One region of the Yinghuangia sp. YIM S10712 genome, then DNA from elsewhere that is predicted to be linked to it. Evidence: riboswitches for the same ligand, from Rfam matches in the RefSeq annotation. Region 1 holds a riboswitch; each other region holds the start of a gene.

Region 1 (4,239 bases):
CCAGAGAGGTCAGGAACGCGTGGTAGCGGAAAACTGATTCGGGCAGTTCCAGACCCCAGTCGCGGCGGACCCGCTCCTCGACCGCCACGCGGTTTTCCGTCATGGAACGAACCCCCTGTGCGCCATACGTGGTTGACCGGGCCACCAGGCTACTGACCGCCGCGCCCTGCCGTCGGCCGCCGCGGCGACCGCGCGGGCGAGACGGTCGGGTCACAGCCGGGAGCGTGGGCTTTCGCTGAACGCGCGCAGGGGGCGGGAGCCTGCGCGCCGACCCTTCGCTCACGCCCGGCCCCGCACCTGCGATAATGACTCTCTCGTGCGCGAGAATGACGTTCTCTTGGGGGACGTCGGCGCGCCGGGCAGCGTACGGCAACACGGCGGGGCCGCATCGGTCGGCGGTAGGACCGCCCCAGGGAACCAGGACATCTCCATGACTGCGCACCACGACCTCGCGGCACCGCTCATCCGGCGCGGCCGTGGGCCGATGACCCTCTTCGGCGCCGCGATCACCCCGGTCGACGGCGGGAGCCGCGGGACGATGACGTCAGGTCCCTGGATGACCGGCCCGGACGGATCCCCGAACAGTGCCGCTCTCGGCGTGCTCATCGACGACACGCTGGGGAGGGCGACGTCCGCGCACCGGCCCGACGAGCTGTGGCCGGTGACCACCGAGCTCTCCGTCGACTACACCGCGCCGCCGCCGTGCGACGGGCAGACGATCCAAAGCGAGTGCTCGGTCGTGTCCGCGCAGCCGACGGGGGTCCTGGTCTCCGGGACGGTACGGGACGACGCCGACCGCACGCTCGCACTCGCGACCCTGCGCAGTCGGTTCACCACCACCGTTCCCCGCGACCTCCAGGAGTTGTTCACCCCCGACGCGACGACGGCCCCGACGACCGCGGCACTGCCGGAACCACGGCGCGAGTCGGAGCCGCCGTACCGCGAGTCGCTGCTCGCCATGCTGGACGCGTCCTTGGAAGTCGACGGAGACACCGCGTCGTTGCGGGTGCCCGGCCGCGAGATCCTGACGAACGCCAGTGGCGTCATGCACGGCGGCATCGCCCTGTGCGCGACCCAGCTTGCCGCCTCGCACTGGCTGCGCCCGGAGGACGGCATGTCCCTGGCTTCGGTTCGCATCAGCTACCTGCGCGCGCTGGAGATCACCGGCGAAACCCGCTTCGTCGCCCGGGTCGTGCACGGTGGCCGGAGCTTCCGCCTGATCGAGGTCGTGTCCCACGGACCGTCGGGCAAGCCGGGCACGGTCGCCATGGTGGCTGGATACTCCGGCCCGACCTCGGCCTCCGTCTAGCCGCACCGGCGCGGACCGCACGCGGCCCGCAGACCGGGACCATAACCGCAGACGGCAAACCGCAGACCGCAGTATTGGCGGCGAGAAGGAAACCCCAGGTCAACGCCCCTGTACCGGCCCCATCCCGTCACCTGCGGACCCCCCTCCGCGCGCAGGCGCCGACGCGCGGTGTTCGGCCCTTTTTTCCCATCCACCGAGCGACAAAACGACCGAACCGGGGCAATTTACGTTTCCTTTGCAAAACTACTTGAACGCATCGCCGTGGCACAGCGAGTAGCGGATCCCGACTTCCCGCATCGCCCCGAACACGCAAAGTGTCATTTTGACTGCGGAGAGGGCGAGACAACGCTACTGAGCGTGACTTATTCCCTATTCCCGAATTTCATTGAACTTTCTTCGGTTCCAAGGGATTTGTGTTGTAACCGGGTGTTTGTCTAGCTTCGTGGTCGTCGGTGCAACGCCGACCCCGCTCACCGGAACGCCGAATTCTGCCGCCGGTCGAGACGGGACTGCTGAGAACCAGTCACGGCAGAAGCGGGGGAACCAGGTGAAATTCGCCGGACCGGCGACGTACTTCCGTACGACCGGGACGGCTTGGGGTGAAGCCGTGCCAAAAACGTCCTGATCAGGGCGTGGGCGGCGCGGCCGGGCAACTCCAGCCCGAATCCGACAGCTCACCTCGCAGGCGTGGGAGAGGAATCGCTTAATGCTGTCCGCGACCCGCAACCTTCTGAGCAACCGCAAGTCCATCGCCGTCGCCGCCGGTGTCACCGGCGCCGCGATCGCCCTCCCGATGCTCGGCGCGACCAGCGCGTCCGCCGCCTCGGTGAGCACGTGGGACAGGGTCGCTCAGTGCGAGTCCACCAACAACTGGTCCATCAACTCCGGCAACGGCTTCTACGGCGGCCTCCAGTTCACGAACTCGACGTGGCAGGAGTTCGGCGGCACGCAGTACGCGCCGCGCGCCGACCTCGCCACGAAGGACCAGCAGATCGCCATCGCCGAGAAGGTCCTCGCGGTTCAGGGCCCGGGTGCCTGGCCGGTCTGCTCCGTCAAGGCGGGCCTGACCAAGAACAGCGGCACGCCGTCCATCGACACCGGTTCGGCCGCCAAGCCCGTGGCCGCCGCCTCGTCGGCCTCCTCGTCCGCGGCCTCCTCGTCCGCAGGCTCCGACAACGCGTCGGCGTCCGGCGCGCAGGCGACCCAGTCGAGCAAGCCGGCCGCGGCGCAGACCACTGCCGCGACCTACTCCGTGGTCGCCGGTGACACGCTCTCCAAGATCGCCAACACGCACGACGTGGCCGGCGGCTGGCAGAAGCTGTACCAGGACAACCGCAGCGTCATCGGCGGCAACCCGAACATGATCCACCAGGGCCAGAAGCTCACCCTGAACGGCAAGGCTTCCGCGTCCGCGTCGAACTCGGCGTCGTCTGCGGCGTCGTCCGCGGCCACCACGACCGCGACCGCGTCGGACAAGGCCGCCTCCAGCCAGGAGACCTCGTCGAGCGGCTACGTCCGCCCGGTGTCGGGTGCGCCGCACGGCTCGTACGGCAACTCCGGCTCGCTGTGGTCGAACGGCCACACCGGTGAGGACTTCTCCGCCGCCTCCGGCACCCCGGTGAAGGCCGTCACGTCCGGCACGATCGTGAAGGCCGGCTGGGGCGGCGCGTACGGCAACGAGATCGTCATCAAGCACGCCGACGGCAAGTACACCCAGTACGGCCACCTGAGCTCGCTGTCGGTCTCCGTCGGCCAGAAGGTCGCGACCGGCCAGCAGGTCGGCCTGGCCGGCTCGACCGGCAACTCCACCGGACCGCACCTGCACTTCGAGGTGCGCACGACCCCGAGCTACGGCTCGGACGTGAACCCGCTGGCGTACCTGCGCGCCCACGGCGTCAACATCTGAGCGTCGTGACGCGGTGCCCTGTGCAGGTGGGGCTGACACAGGGATGAACAAATAACGGAACGCCCGGCCGGGACCACCCGGCCGGGCGTTCCGTTTGCCTGTGGCCGCCCCTCCGCGGCGTACGTGCGCCGACGGGCGGCATTGCGGAGAATGCTACTCTCACCCAGGAGAATGATCTTTCTTGCGGGGTGGTCGCAATGTGCCGCAGTGAGAGGCGACCGATCGCCGACGGCGACAGCCACCCCCGCCAACCGGGCAGCGGCACCGGGGCCCGCCCGGCTCGGGGAGGGAAGCCGTCGTGACCGCGCAATACGACCTGACAGCGATGCCGCACGCACCCGTCGGAAGACCGGAGCGCCTGTTCGGCGTCCGGGTGACGAACCATGCGCACGACGGGCTTTGGCACGGATGGATGCCGTCCGGCCCGTGGCTGCGCGGCCCCGACGGCGCTCCCCACAGCGCGGCACTGGCCGTGCTCATCGACGACACGCTGGGGATCGCGGGCGCCAGGCACCAGCCTGACGGGCGGTGGTCCGTCACCACCGAACTGTCGGTCGACTACGTCGCGCCGCCGCCCTGCGACGGGAGCCTGATCACCAGCGAGGGCACGATCGTGGCCTCGCACGCGCGCGGCGCGCTGGTGACCGGAAGCGTGCAGGACACGGACGCGCAGACGCTCGCGGTCATGACGCTGCGCAGCCGCTACATCCCGCTCCTGCCCGAACTCGCCTCCGAAGCCGCGGCGTTGCAGCCCACGGTCGGCGTCGTGTCCGACGGTCCCGCCGCCCCGGACGCCGCCTGTCACGATTCCCTGCTCGCGGTGCTGGGTACATCGGCCGTGGCGGACGGCGAGCTCGTGCGCCTGCGAGTGCCCGGCGACATCCGGCTGACCAACGGCAGCGGGGCGTTGCACGGAGGCGTCGCCTTGGCGGCGTCCCAGCTCGCGGCTTCGTGCCTCCTGCCCGCCGGCGGGGAGATGGCGCTCTCGTCCACCCGGATCACCTATCTGCGGCAGATGGACATA
Region 2 (4,239 bases), on a different contig from region 1:
ACCAACCGGAGGACCAGTGGGAGAGTCGGACACACGAGCGGAGACAGGGCACCGCGCCCACGACTCCGTCACGTCCGCCCCCGGGTCCGGAATCGCCTGGACGCCCGCGCCCGGCAGGCACGAGGCCGTGTGGCGTTCCCCCGGTGAGTCCGCCGATGCCGCTGCGGGCGCTTCGGGCACACGGTCGGGCGATGCGGGAGTGGCGCGCGACGGTGAGTCCTTGGGCCGCACCGCGGAACAGCGCACATCGGGGCCGTCGCACGCCGCCGAAGTATCCGATGGTGCCGAGGCGTCGGGCGGCGACGTGTCCGGTGCCGAGCGGAACGGTGCCGGGGCCGGGTCCGCCGGCGACGCCTCGACCGACGACGCCCCGGACCCCGGTGGCAACGAGTCGTCCGGCGAGCGGTCGGATGACACCGAAGCCTCCGCTCCCTCAGGCAACGACCACGACGAGCCGGAAGCGCCGCGCGGTCCCTTGCCGGACGGTGTGCGCCAGCGCGTCATCGCGCTGGCGGCCGACGGCCTCGGGGCCATGACGCCCGATGAGATCCCGGTCCCGTTGCGGCAGTTCGCACGGTTCACACCGTCACGCCGGGCCAAGCTCGCGGCGACACCGCTGGCCGGCGCACTGGAGAACGATCCGGTGTTCCGGCAGCGCATAGCGGAGCGGTTGCGCCGCGGGCTGCCTGATCTGGCCGCCGCGTTGGAGGCCGGGCGCCCGCCCGCCGCCGCGGATCCGCTGGATGTGGCCGCCGCGGCCTATCTGCTGCGGCCGCGCGGTTGGACGGAACTGCTGGACATCGCGGGACAGGCCGCCGAGAAGGCGGCCCAGGACCGGGCGGGGGCGGAGGCCGCCGCGGTGGTCGACCGCCTGGAGGCCGAATTGGGCGCGTTGCGCGCCTCGGCTCGGGCGGAGCAGGAGAGGCTGCGCGCCGACCTCGACCAGGCGCGCAAGGAGGCCGAGCAGTTGCGGCGCCAGGTGCGCGGCCTCCAGGGCGGCGCGAAGCACGCCGAGAAGGAGGCCAAGCGCGCGCAAGCGGAGTTGGCGGCCGTGCGGTCCGAGGCCCAGGCGGCGATCGCGGCGGCGGACAAGGAGGCACGGCGGTTGCGCAGTCGCGTCTCGGAGGCCGAGTCGGCGTTGGAGGCGAGCCGCCGGGCCGCGCGTGAGGGCCGCAGCATGGAGGACACCCGCGTACGCCTGCTGCTCGACACCGTGTTGGAGGCCGCACAGGGCCTGCGCAGGGAACTCGCGCTGCCGCCGGTCGGCATGCGGCCCGCCGACACCGTCGACGCGGTGGCGCCCGAGGGGGCGAGCCCGAAGGACATCGCCAAACGCGCGCTTGAGGGCGACGACCCCGCGGTGCTCGACCAGTTGCTGAGTCTGCCGCAGGCGCACCTGGTCATCGACGGCTACAACGTCACCAAGACGGGTTATCCGTCACTCGCGCTCTCGGAGCAACGTGTGCGGTTGCTCGGCGGGCTCGCGGTGATCGCGGCGCAGACCGGGTGTGAGATCACGTGCGTTTTCGACGGCGCGCAATTGGACGCACCGGTGTTGCTTGCCCCGCCGCGCGGGGTGCGGGTCCGTTTCAGCAAGGCGGGGGAGACCGCGGACGAGTTGATCCGCCGCCTGGTGCGCGCGGAGCCTCTGGGGCGCCCGGTCATCGTCGTCTCCTCCGACCGCGAGGTGGCGGACGGCGTGCGCCGAGCGGGCGCGCGTCCGGTGCCGTCGACCATGTTGCTGCGGCGGCTCGCCCGAGGGTGACCGCGCGTCGGGTGTGCACGGGCGACCGTGTGTCGGCACGTCCCCATCTGGTCGTGAGTGGCCCACATGTGACGTTGTGTCAGTGCCCGTACCTACCGTGTTTTCCGTTGGCGGTGCCCCACCGGAACGCAACGGAAGGGATGGGCGACCATGCGGGTCTGCTGCCGTACGTGCCGTGCCCTGGGTCCGGCGTGTGCTGAATGTGTCGTTCCATCGATTCTCGATGGAAAATCGGACTTTTCATCTCAATCAAGTGAACGGGGTGAAATCGCTCGGGCCTGTCGGCACGCGCCGGTCGAAGTGGGGTATCCCACAAGTCGCCGATCCGTCACCGATAAGGGTGATTTGCCCGGAGCGCGCAAAATGGGAGCCGGCGGATGCTTCGAGCTTGCGCCCGCGACGGTCGAGCGCATCACGATGCTTGCTGAAGTTGATCTTTGCGCGCCTTTGCGCTATGACCCTGACCTGCGCGAAGGCCCTCCCGAACCGCCTGCGGTCGATCCACCGGCCGACAATGCCGGCCCGGGGGAACCGCGTAGGAAACCGCCGAGAAAGTATGAACAAATGGCTGCACTGTGAAGTGAAGCCCTTCATCTCGATCGGCGATTTTTGTGTTTCCCTCGTAAAACTTTTCGGATTGATTTGAACGGATCAAGGCCGGGTCACTAATGTCTCCGGCTGGGTGCCTGCGAAGTCGACCGTCCATCCGGGACGGTGGCGGGCCCCACCGCCGAGTCCGGGGAAGTCGACGTGAGGACCGATCCGGAACCGGGGAACCAACTCCCCCCGGGGTGAATCGGCACGGGTTTCCCGTGCCGTAGGGCATCTTCCGGCCCGAACCCGTCAGCTCACCCGGTAGGCGGCCGTGAGGGAAGAAGGAGTTCGCCTTCGTGGCGTCCCACCGACGGCCCAAGAAGCCGAGCAAGGCACGCGTCGGCGTGCTCACCGCCGCCGCGGCCACCGCAGTCGCCCTGTCCTCGGGCACGAGCCAGGCCGACCCCGCCCAGACCAAAGACCAGGTCAAGGCGCAGATCAAGACGCTGAACCACGAGGCGGAGATCGCCACCGAGGAGTTCAACGGCTTCCAGGAGAAGACCGAGAAGCTCCAGGCCCAGGTGGAGCAGGTCCAAGAGCGGATCGTCAAGGAGCAGTCGGACCTCATCGCTCTCCAGAGCACCATGGGCCAGTTCGTCAGCGCGCAGTACCGCAGCGCGGGCCTCGCCCCGTCCCTTCAGCTCATGCTGTCCGAGGAGCCGGACGACTACCTGGCCAAGGTGTCGGCCCTCGACCAGATGAACGCTCAGCAGGCCGAGGCGCTCAAGCAGCTCCAGACCAAGAAGCGGATCCTCGACCAGGAGCGCGCCGAGGCATCGCAGACGCTCGGCGATCTGGAGGAGACCCGAAAGAACCTCACCGCCAAGAAGGCGGAGATCGAGGCGAAGCTCCAGAAGGCGCAAGCCCTTCTGAACACCCTCACGGCGGCCGAGCGCGAAGCGCTGCTGGCGGAGGAAGGCCACGGCGAGGAGGAAGAGAAGGCGTCGCGCGACGAAGAGCGCACCACGCCGTCGCCCACCGCGTCCCCCTCCTCGTCGCCGACGAAGACTCCGACGAGCAAGCCGACGACTGCGACCTCCACGACCACGACGCCGTCGACCACGGTCCCGGTCAGCGGGCGTGCGGGAGCCGCCGTGGCCGCCGCCGCCGCTCAGCTCGGCAAGCCCTACGTCTACGGCGCGACCGGGCCCAGCTCGTTCGACTGCTCGGGGCTCACCGGCTACGCGTGGAAGCAGGCCGGCGTCGCGCTGCCGCGTACCTCGCAGGGCCAGGCCGGTGCGGGGCGCAGCGTCCCGGTCAGCCAGATCCAGCCCGGCGACCTGGTCATCTACTACAGCGGCATGTCGCACGTGGGGATCTACGCCGGCAACGGCCAGATCATCCACGCACCGCGCACCGGCAGCACCGTGCGGTACGCGCCGCTCAACTCGATGCCCGTCGTCAAGGTCGTGCGCGTCTCCTGACGTCCCGCGCCGCAGCCCGGGGCTTCCCCCGGGCGGCACGCTCGGCAGGTGCCCTGACGTGCTGTCTCGTACGATCGCTGGGTGGACGACCGGAGCCTGAGCGAGCGACGGATCCCGCGGTGGCTCGTGGTTCTCGTGGTCTTCACCGCCACGGTGGCACTCGGGCTCACCCTGGGAGTCCTCGGCCTGGGCTCGTCCGACCAGCGCCGCGCCGGACCGTCCGTGCCGACCGCGCCGCCGACTGCCGACCCGCGCGCGGGAACGGACGGCCGACCCGCGGACGCGGCACAGCAGACGAAGGACCAGGCGGAGATCACCAGCCTGCTCGACCGGCGGGCCGCCGCCTTCCGGGACCGCGACCGGGCGGCTTTCCTCGCGACGATCGACCCGCGCGCGCCTGCGTTCCGCGATGCGCAGGGGGCGGCGTTCGACAACGCCGCCCACGTGCCGTTCGCC
Region 3 (4,239 bases), on a different contig from region 1:
GAGGACGCGCACGGGGCGACGATCGAGATCGTGTCGGTGGGCGACTGCCCGGTGGACGAGGGCCTGTCGGCGCAGCTCGCGGCGGCGCGGGAGGCGATGGTGAACGCCGCGAAGTACGCCCCGGGCGGTCCGGTGCAGGTGTTCGCCGAGGTCGAGGAGGCGACGGTCACCGTTTTCGTTCGCGACGGCGGCCCGGGATTCGACCCGGAGGCGCTGCCGGAGGACCGGCTGGGTGTGCGAGAGTCGATCCTCGGGCGCATGCGCCGCAACGGCGGCAGCGCGGTGATCCGCAGCGAGCCCGGTGAGGGCACCGAAGTCGAGCTGGGGATGGCTCGCAGCGAGGGGAACAGGAGCCGGTCGTGAGCAGCGAGAGCCCGCAGGGCGCCGGGGCAGGCGGTACGGCAGGCGGTACGGCAGGCGGGGCGGCGGGCGGGGGCCGGGTCCGCGTCGTGCTGGTCGACGACCACCGCATGTTCCGTACGGGCGTGCGCGCCGAGATCGGTGACGCGGTCGAGGTGGTCGGCGAGGCCGAGGACGTCCCGTCCGCGGTCGCGGTGGTGCGGGCGACGCGGCCCGAAGTGGTGCTGCTGGATGTGCACCTGCCCGGCGGCGGCGGGGTCGAGGTGCTGCGGCAGTGCGCCGAACTCCAGCCCGGTGTGCGGTTCCTGGCGCTGTCGGTGTCCGATGCCGCCGACGACGTGATCGGGGTCATCCGGGGCGGCGCGCGCGGTTACGTCACGAAGTCGATCACCGGCGACGAGCTGGTCCGGGCGGTGGCGCGGGTCGCGGACGGCGACGCGGTGTTCTCGCCGCGCCTTGCCGGGTTCGTGCTGGACGCCTTCGCGGCGACGGATGTCCCGCCGATCGACGAGGACCTGGACCGGCTGACGCAGCGGGAGCGCGAGGTGCTGCGGCTGATCGCACGCGGCTACGCGTACAAGGAGATCGCGCGGCGGCTGGTGATCTCGGTGAAGACCGTGGAGACCCATGTGTCGGCGGTGCTGCGCAAGTTGCAGCTTTCCAACCGGCACGAGCTGACGCGCTGGGCGACCGACCGGCGACTGGTGTGACGACGGCCGCCGGTCGGCCGGGAACGCAGGGGCGGGACGCGGTGTGCGGACCGCCCGAGCGCACCGTTCGGGTGCCGGTTTACCCGGGGCGGGTCGCCGCGTAGAACGGCATCACGTTGATCGACTCGGTCCGGACATTCGTGCCGGGGCGCGGAGCGTGGACCATCATGCCGTTGCCGATGTACATCCCGACGTGGCTGTTGTCGGAGTAGAAGAAGACCAGGTCGCCGGGCTGGAGCTGGGACTTCGAGACCCTGGTGCCGACGTTGACCTGGTCCCACGTGGTGCGCGGCAGCTTGACGCCGGCCTTCCCCCACGCGGCCTGCATGAGACCGGAGCAGTCGTACGAGCTCGGCCCTGCCTTGCCCCAGCCGTACGGCTTGCCTATCTGGTCCATGGCGAAATCTATGGCGACCGAGGCCCGTCCGGACGCCGGGACGGCGGCGGCTTCCTTGTCGTCTTCCTCGGCGGCGGCGCGTTCCTCGTCGCGCGCCGCGCGCTCCTCGGCCTCGCGCTCGGCGGCTTCGGCCGCTTCGTGCTCGTTGGACTCCAGGATCGCCTGCCGCTCGGCCTCGGTGAGGGTGTTGAGCAGAGCCTGGGCCTTGTTGAGCTTCTCCTGGATCGCGTTCTTGTTCGCGGTCAGGTCCTTGCGGAGCTGGTCGAGCTCCGCAAGCTGCCGGGAGGCTTCCTCGCGGTCCTGCTGGAGCATGCGCGCCTGCGCGGCGATCTGCTCCAGCTTGATGGCCTGCTGGGAGTCCAACTGGTCGAGCATCTGGGCTTTTTGCAGGTACTCGGCGGGGTCGCCGCTCAGCGCGAGCGCGAGCTCGGGCGGCATACCGCCGTTGCGGTACTGGTTGGCGGCGAGGATGCCGATCTGCTCGCGCAGCTCGTTCATCGCGGCCTGTTCCTCGGTGACGCGGGTCTGCGTCGCGTTCGCCGCCTGCTGGAGCTGCTCGACCTTCTCCTGGACACCGTTGTAGATGTCGGTGGCCTTGGCGACCTCGTGGTGGAGCTGGTTGACCTGCTCCTGGACCTGGGACTTGGTCGGGTTGGCCGGGGCGGGGTCGGCGTGGGACGGGCCGGCGAAGGCGATGACCCCGGTCATGGTCGCGGCGGCGGTGACCGCCAGGGTCGCGGCACTGCGGGGAGCCGTACGCGGCTTCGACCGGCGGTGCTGCGCGGGACGACGATGGGACGCCACGAAAGCGTCACTCCTTCCTCGGCCGCCTACCGGGTTAGCTGACAGGCTCGGGCGGAAGAAGACGCCCTACGGCGCCGGGAGCGGCCCCGGCACCGATTCGCCTCGATGGGACCGTGGGTCCCCGGCTCCGGAAAAGGCCCGCGGCCGCACAGGGACGGCCGCCGGTCGTGACCGGACTCGGCGGTGGCGCCCGTCTGCTCCGGGTGGAGCACGGGGGTACGGGCCACCTGGCCGAGAACATTAGTCACAGGAGTGTCACGAACCCCAGGATCTCCCCGGACATTGCCAAAGCTTTACCTTGGGGGTCGTTTCATTGTCCGGTTTGTGATTTTTATAGGCTCGTCGCAGCCGACTCTGAGGAGCGTCCCGTGGACGTCGTTCGTCAACTCCTGCTCGTCCTGCACATCATCGGCGTCGCCTCCCTGCTGGGCGGATTCCTGACCCAGATGAGCGCGATGAAGTCCGGCGACGTCCGCGTCAACAAGGCGATGGTCCACGGCGCGCTCACGATGCTGGTCACCGGGGTCGCCCTCGTCGGCGTCCGGCAGAGCCAGGACCTCGACGTCGACAACGCCAAGATGGGTGTGAAGCTGGCCGTTCTCCTCGCGATCCTCCTCATGGTGTGGACCAACCGCACCAAGGAGCGCGTGGACACCAAGATCGTCGGCGCCATCGGCCTGCTGACCGTCGCCAACATCGCGATCGCCGTCATGTGGACCTGAGCCGGCCCGAGCCGGACGCGGAGGCCTGAGCCGGACGAGAGCCGCCCTCGCGCCCGGCGGTCCCGTTCGGCACGCACGGGCCGGAACCGCCGGCGCGGCTCGTAGACTCGGCAGCGATGAGCAAACTCTTCGACGACCTGCCGCTGCCGGGCTTCGGCGCCGACGTGCCCGCGGACGCGGACATCCCCTGGCCCGCCGAACCCCCGCCCGACGAGGTCCCGCCGCCGCCCGAGTACGACCCGGCACCCGACGACCTGTTCTCGGGCGACTACGACGTGCCCGCACAGCCGTACGAGGGCCACTACCGCAACGGCGCCCCCAAGCCCGCCGTCGACCCGGCGCAACTGCTCGACGGGATGAACCCGCAGCAGCGCGCCGCCGTCGTCCACGAGGGCTCGCCGCTGCTCATCGTGGCGGGCGCAGGCTCGGGCAAGACGCGCGTGCTCACCCACCGCATCGCGTACCTGCTGGGCGCGCGCGGCGTGCACCCCGGGCAGATCCTCGCGATCACCTTCACCAACAAGGCCGCGGGCGAGATGAAGGAGCGCGTCGAGGCTCTGGTCGGCCCGCGAGCGAAGGCGATGTGGGTCTCGACCTTCCACTCGTCGTGCGTGCGCATCCTGCGGCAGCAGTACAAGAAGCTCGGGCTCAGCTCGGCGTTCTCCATCTACGACGCCGCCGACTCGCAGCGCCTGATGGCGATGGTCTGCCGTGACCTCGACCTGGACCCCAAGCAGTATCCGCCGCGCAAGTTCAACGCGCAGGTGTCCAACCTCAAGAACGAACTGATCGACCCGGAGGCGTTCGCCGCCGAGGCGCAGAACGACGCCGAGCGCAGGCTCGCCGAGGCGTACACCCTCTACCAGGCCCGGCTGCGCCAGGCGAACGCGCTGGACTTCGACGACCTGATCATGACGACGGTCAACCTGCTCCAGGCGTTCCCGGACGTCGCCGAGCACTACCGGCGCCGGTTCCGGCACGTCCTCGTCGACGAGTACCAGGACACCAACCACGCGCAGTATGTGCTGGTGCGCGAACTCGTGGGCGGCGCCGCGGGCCGGGCGCCGAAGCGCACGGTCGAAGGCGACCTGGTCAACCCGGCCGCGGAGGGCCTCGCGGAGGTCCCGCCCGCCGAGTTGTGCGTGGTGGGCGACGCCGACCAGTCCATCTACGCGTTCCGCGGCGCGACGATCCGCAACATCCTCGACTTCGAGAGCGACTACCCGGACGCGAAGACCATCCTGCT
Region 4 (4,239 bases), on a different contig from region 1:
ACGTGCTTGAGCAGGGTGCCGAACCGCTCGACCAGCGCCTCCTGGTCCTCCGAGTCGCGCAGGCCCACGCCGGGGCCCTCGATCTCGATCGCCGCGGTGACCGTGCGCCGCTCCAGGTGCATCAGCACCGCGAGCTCGTCCGGCCCGAACGGCACACTGAGCCAGGTCAGGCGCCCGATCCCGGGCGGTGTCCCGATCGCGACCGCGGCACCGTTCAGGCGCGTGCCCGCCTCCATGACCGCCGAGCGGTAGCGGGCGCCGCGTTTGAGCGTGCGCTTGTAACTGCGGTTGATCTCGAACCACTTGTAGAACGTCCGCCCCCGGTAGGGCAGATAGACCGCGGCGAACGCGATCAGCGGGAATCCCACCAGTCCGATGATCCGGACCGCCAGCACCGGAATCAGCAGACCCCACAGCAAACCGAGGGCGCCGCCCGCGATGATCAGGAAGATCTCACCCGGCTCGCGGTTCTTCCCGATGACGGCGGCCGGCTTCGCCTTGCCGATGAGGAACGTCCGGCGTCGGTGGATCGGCTGTGACGTCATGCTCGGGCCTCGCTCCCGGTCCTGGCATACGGCGAACGGCCCGGACCGACGCGGACGGGCGTTGCTCCGGCGACGTCCGCGGGCACCGGACTGCGGCGTCGTCCGGACAGCGCGGAACGGTCGGCGGACACCGACCGATGCGATTGCGGCAGTTCGCCGATCATGCACGACCCCCTTTCCGCACCCACGGTCCGGTGGTGCGTTCTCCGGGACGATCCTCCCAGAGAAGCCCCGCCGCGGTTGGTGTGCGCGGGGGAGTCGGGCCGAATTCCCGGTGCACCTCGGGAGTTACGCGCGCACGGGTACGCCACGTGAGCCCCTTCGGGTCGGCAATTCGGAAACAGTCGGCGCTAGATCGCCATCCCGTAGATGATCGTGAAGAGTGTCCCGAGCGAGCCGATGATGAACACACCGGTGAGGCCGGCGATGATCAGGCCCTTGCCCTGCTCCGCACTGAACGTGTCGCGCAGAGCCGTCGCCCCTATGCGCTGCTTGGCCGCGCCCCAGATGGCGATGGCCAGGCAGAGGAGGATGGCGACGGCCATGACCACCTGGACCATGGTTCGGGCTTCTTGACCGAGCGCCCCGAAGGGACCCCAGTCCGGGGCAATGCCACTGATGATCTCATCAATGTTGCCGTTGCCATTGCCGCTGTCTTCGCCTGCGCCTAGGTACATGCCGTTCACCGCCCCCGACTGGGCTCCTCGAAGTGCCCCCGTCGGATGGAGCGGGGGCGTCATACGTCGTGATTATTCTGACGTGACGACACCGTTCGGGCCACCACCCCCGCGAGATGATCTTCTCACTGTGTGTATCACGGGCGGTTGCACCGGGCAATCAAGGCACGCACGCAGGCACGGATGCGGTGTGAATCGTCTTTCCGCGTGTTGCGAGTGGTGGAAATCCGTCCGGAATTTTGGCCGGAAAACGCGTCAGGCCCCGGACCACGTGGGTCCGGGGCCTGACGCGTCGCGCTGTTTCCTGCGGTTGATCCGTGGTGGGGATCAGATGTTGACGCCGTGGGCGCGCAGGTAGGTCAGCGGGTTGATGTCCGAGCCGTAGTTCGGAGTGGTGCGGATCTCGAAGTGCAGGTGCGGGCCGGTCGAGTTGCCGGTCGAGCCCACGAGGCCGATCTGCTGGCCGGTGGAGACCTTCTGGCCGACCGACACGGAGATCGAGGAGAGGTGTGCGTACTGGCTGTACTTGCCGTCCGGGTGCTTGATGACGACCTCGTTGCCGTACGCACCGGCCCAGCCGGCGGACACGACGGTGCCGGTGGTGATCGCCTTGACCGAGGTGCCGGCGGAGGCGCGGAAGTCCTCACCGGTGTGGCCGTTGGACCACAGCGAGCCGGAGCGGCCGTAGCTGCCGCTCGGGGCACCCGGCACGGGGCGGACGTAGCCCGAGGACGCCGTCTGCGACGACGCGGACGACGAACCGCCGGAGGCGGACGTGCCGGTCGAGGAGGAGTTCGACGACGCGCCGGTGGACGACGACGAAGAGGAGGTCGTCGGCTTGGCCGGGGTCGTGGTCGTGCTCTGACCGGCCGTCAGGGTCAGCTTCTGGCCCGGGAAGATGACGTCCGGGTCGCTGCCGACGACGCTGCGGTTGATCTCGTACAGCTTCTGCCAGCCGCCGTTGACCTCGTGGGCGCGGGCGATCTTGAAGAGGGTGTCACCCGCGACGACGGTGTACGCCGACTTGGCGTTGCTCGTGGCGGCCGGGGCCTGCGTCGTCTTGGACTCGGTCTTCGCCTCGGTCTTCGCCTCGGTCTTCGAGGTACCGGCCGACGAAGTGGTCTGCGCCTGCGACTTCGAGGTCGTCGCCTGCGAGGACGACGCGTCGGGGTTGATCGCGGGGGTGCCGCTGTTCTTGGTCAGGCCCGCCTTGACGGAGCAGACCGGCCAGGCGCCGGGGCCCTGGACCGCGAGAACCTTCTCGGCGATCGCGATCTGCTGGTCCTTCGTGGCGAGGTCGGCACGCGGCGCGTACTTCTGGCCGCCGAACTCGACCCAGGTGCTCTGCTGGAACTGCAGGCCACCGTAGAAGCCGTTGCCGGTGTTGATGGACCAGTTGTTCGTGCTCTCGCACGCGGCAACCTTGTCCCAGGTGCTCACCGAGGCGGCGGAGGCGCTGGTCGCGCCCATGATCGGGGCGACGATCGCGGCGCCGGTGACACCGGCGGCGACGGCGATGCGCGAGGACGTGACAAGTCGGGTACGGCGATGACGCCCGGTTCCGGACAGCATGAAGCGTTTCCTCTCCCACGCCTGCGAGGTGAGCTGTCGGATTCGGGCTGGAGTTGCCCGGCCGCGCCGAAAAACCTTGTCTCCAAGGGTTTTTGGCGCAGCTTCACCCCAAGCCGTGACCGAAAATCGGTCCGGCGCATTTCACCTGGTTCCCCCGCTTCTGCCGTGGCTGCTTCTCAGCTGTCCCGTCCGTACCGGCGGCAGAACTAGGCGTTCCGGTCGGAGGGGTCGGTGTGGGGACCGACGCGGAGCAACTTAGGCAGACGGGTCCCGTGATCACAAGCGACTCATCGGATTGGCAGGTTTGCGACAGCGCGCAGAGGGGGAGAAGGTCACCCCTTGTCACAATTCGGCAGCCGAAGGTGTCCGAATTCCTACGATCGGTACCTGGTTACTGACCGGTCGTGAAAGAGTTTCACGCTACGTGCGTAGACGGTTGTCGAGCGTCAGTCCGGTGTGACCTGGACTACATTCCAGAATCGTTGGCCGTTATGTCCGACTTGAGGCTTTGTTCGCCAGGCGACTCGGCGCTTCGTCCCTCGTTCGCAAGGTGGATGAAGCTATTTGCCATGATTTGCCCGAATTGTTGATAGCCGAAGGGGCGGTGGCCTGCTCTTTGTTCTCGGCATCGTTGCCGCGTCAGGGGCCGGGAATGGGGCCCGTCGGAGCCGGAGGAAGCGAGAGGCGTACGACCGGGGAAGCAGGCCCGCCCCCCGTCGCTCCCGCCTGCCGCAGCATCGGACCGTAGTCGCGACAGGACGCTCCGCAGCCCTGGTCCGAGGGTGAAGTGACCCACCGCGTACGCTCCTTGGGACGAGCGGGAGGCGCGGGGGAACCGCGGAGACCACCCAAGCGTGATGTTCAGGGACGAAACCTCGGGAGGTAACCCGCGTGACCGTGTACGCCCCGGCCGCCACCGCCGACGCCGCCATGCACCTGGCCGCCGGCGACAACATCGACGTCGACGTCCTCCAGGGCATCAACGGCTTGGCGGACGACACCACATGGGCGCACGGCTTCATGGAGTTCACCGGTGAGTACGGCCTGCTCGCCGTCCTCGGCCTGCTGCTCGGCATCGCCTGGTTCCGCGCCCGCCGGCGCCCCGACCACGATGTCGCGGTGGCCGGCATCGTCTGGGCGCCGATCGCCGCTTTCCTCGCCGAGTTGGCCAACATCCCGCTGCGCAGCTTCGTCGACCGCCCGCGCCCCTTTTTCGTGCATTCCGACATCCACGTGCTCGTCCAGGGTAAGGACGATCCGTCGTTCGCGTCCGATCACGCGTTGCTGACGATGTCCATCGCCGTGGCACTTTTGCTGGTGGACCGTCAACTGGGTGCGATCGCGGTGCTCGTCGCGGTGTTGCAGGGGTTCGCGCGTCTCTATGTCGGTGTCCACTATCCGACGGACGTCCTGGGCGGCTTCGCGCTCGGGGCACTCGTCGCGCT

Evidence for each region. Region 1 has a riboswitch for cyclic di-AMP ahead of ACRX5W_RS17000 (transglycosylase family protein). Riboswitches for the same ligand answer to the same signal wherever they lie in the genome.
Region 2: another riboswitch for cyclic di-AMP. It lies ahead of ACRX5W_RS08005 (NlpC/P60 family protein); the one in region 1 lies ahead of ACRX5W_RS17000 (transglycosylase family protein).
Region 3: another riboswitch for cyclic di-AMP. It lies ahead of ACRX5W_RS03870 (NlpC/P60 family protein); the one in region 1 lies ahead of ACRX5W_RS17000 (transglycosylase family protein).
Region 4: another riboswitch for cyclic di-AMP. It lies ahead of ACRX5W_RS01775 (transglycosylase family protein); the one in region 1 lies ahead of ACRX5W_RS17000 (transglycosylase family protein).

The regions. Positions count from the first base shown of each region.
Region 1 is NZ_JBPKBI010000007.1:96,407-100,645, forward strand. Features, by position in the region: gene ACRX5W_RS16990 (ADP-ribosylation family protein) at 1-103, opposite strand, end outside; gene ACRX5W_RS16995 (PaaI family thioesterase) at 431-1,309, shown strand; cyclic di-AMP (ydaO/yuaA leader) riboswitch at 1,810-2,010, shown strand; gene ACRX5W_RS17000 (transglycosylase family protein) at 2,016-3,215, shown strand; gene ACRX5W_RS17005 (PaaI family thioesterase) at 3,514-4,239, shown strand, end outside.
Region 2 is NZ_JBPKBI010000002.1:594,582-598,820, forward strand. Features, by position in the region: gene ACRX5W_RS08000 (NYN domain-containing protein) at 476-1,765, shown strand; cyclic di-AMP (ydaO/yuaA leader) riboswitch at 2,484-2,642, shown strand; gene ACRX5W_RS08005 (NlpC/P60 family protein) at 2,656-3,783, shown strand; gene ACRX5W_RS08010 (hypothetical protein) at 3,865-4,239, shown strand, end outside.
Region 3 is NZ_JBPKBI010000001.1:815,920-820,158, forward strand. Features, by position in the region: gene ACRX5W_RS03860 (ATP-binding protein) at 1-363, shown strand, start outside; gene ACRX5W_RS03865 (response regulator) at 360-1,070, shown strand; gene ACRX5W_RS03870 (NlpC/P60 family protein) at 1,150-2,271, opposite strand; cyclic di-AMP (ydaO/yuaA leader) riboswitch at 2,280-2,420, opposite strand; gene ACRX5W_RS03875 (hypothetical protein) at 2,640-2,993, shown strand; gene pcrA (DNA helicase PcrA) at 3,110-4,239, shown strand, end outside.
Region 4 is NZ_JBPKBI010000001.1:373,633-377,871, forward strand. Features, by position in the region: gene ACRX5W_RS01765 (SCO6880 family protein) at 1-545, opposite strand, end outside; gene ACRX5W_RS01770 (hypothetical protein) at 896-1,222, opposite strand; gene ACRX5W_RS01775 (transglycosylase family protein) at 1,550-2,794, opposite strand; cyclic di-AMP (ydaO/yuaA leader) riboswitch at 2,798-2,975, opposite strand; gene ACRX5W_RS01780 (phosphatase PAP2 family protein) at 3,686-4,239, shown strand, end outside.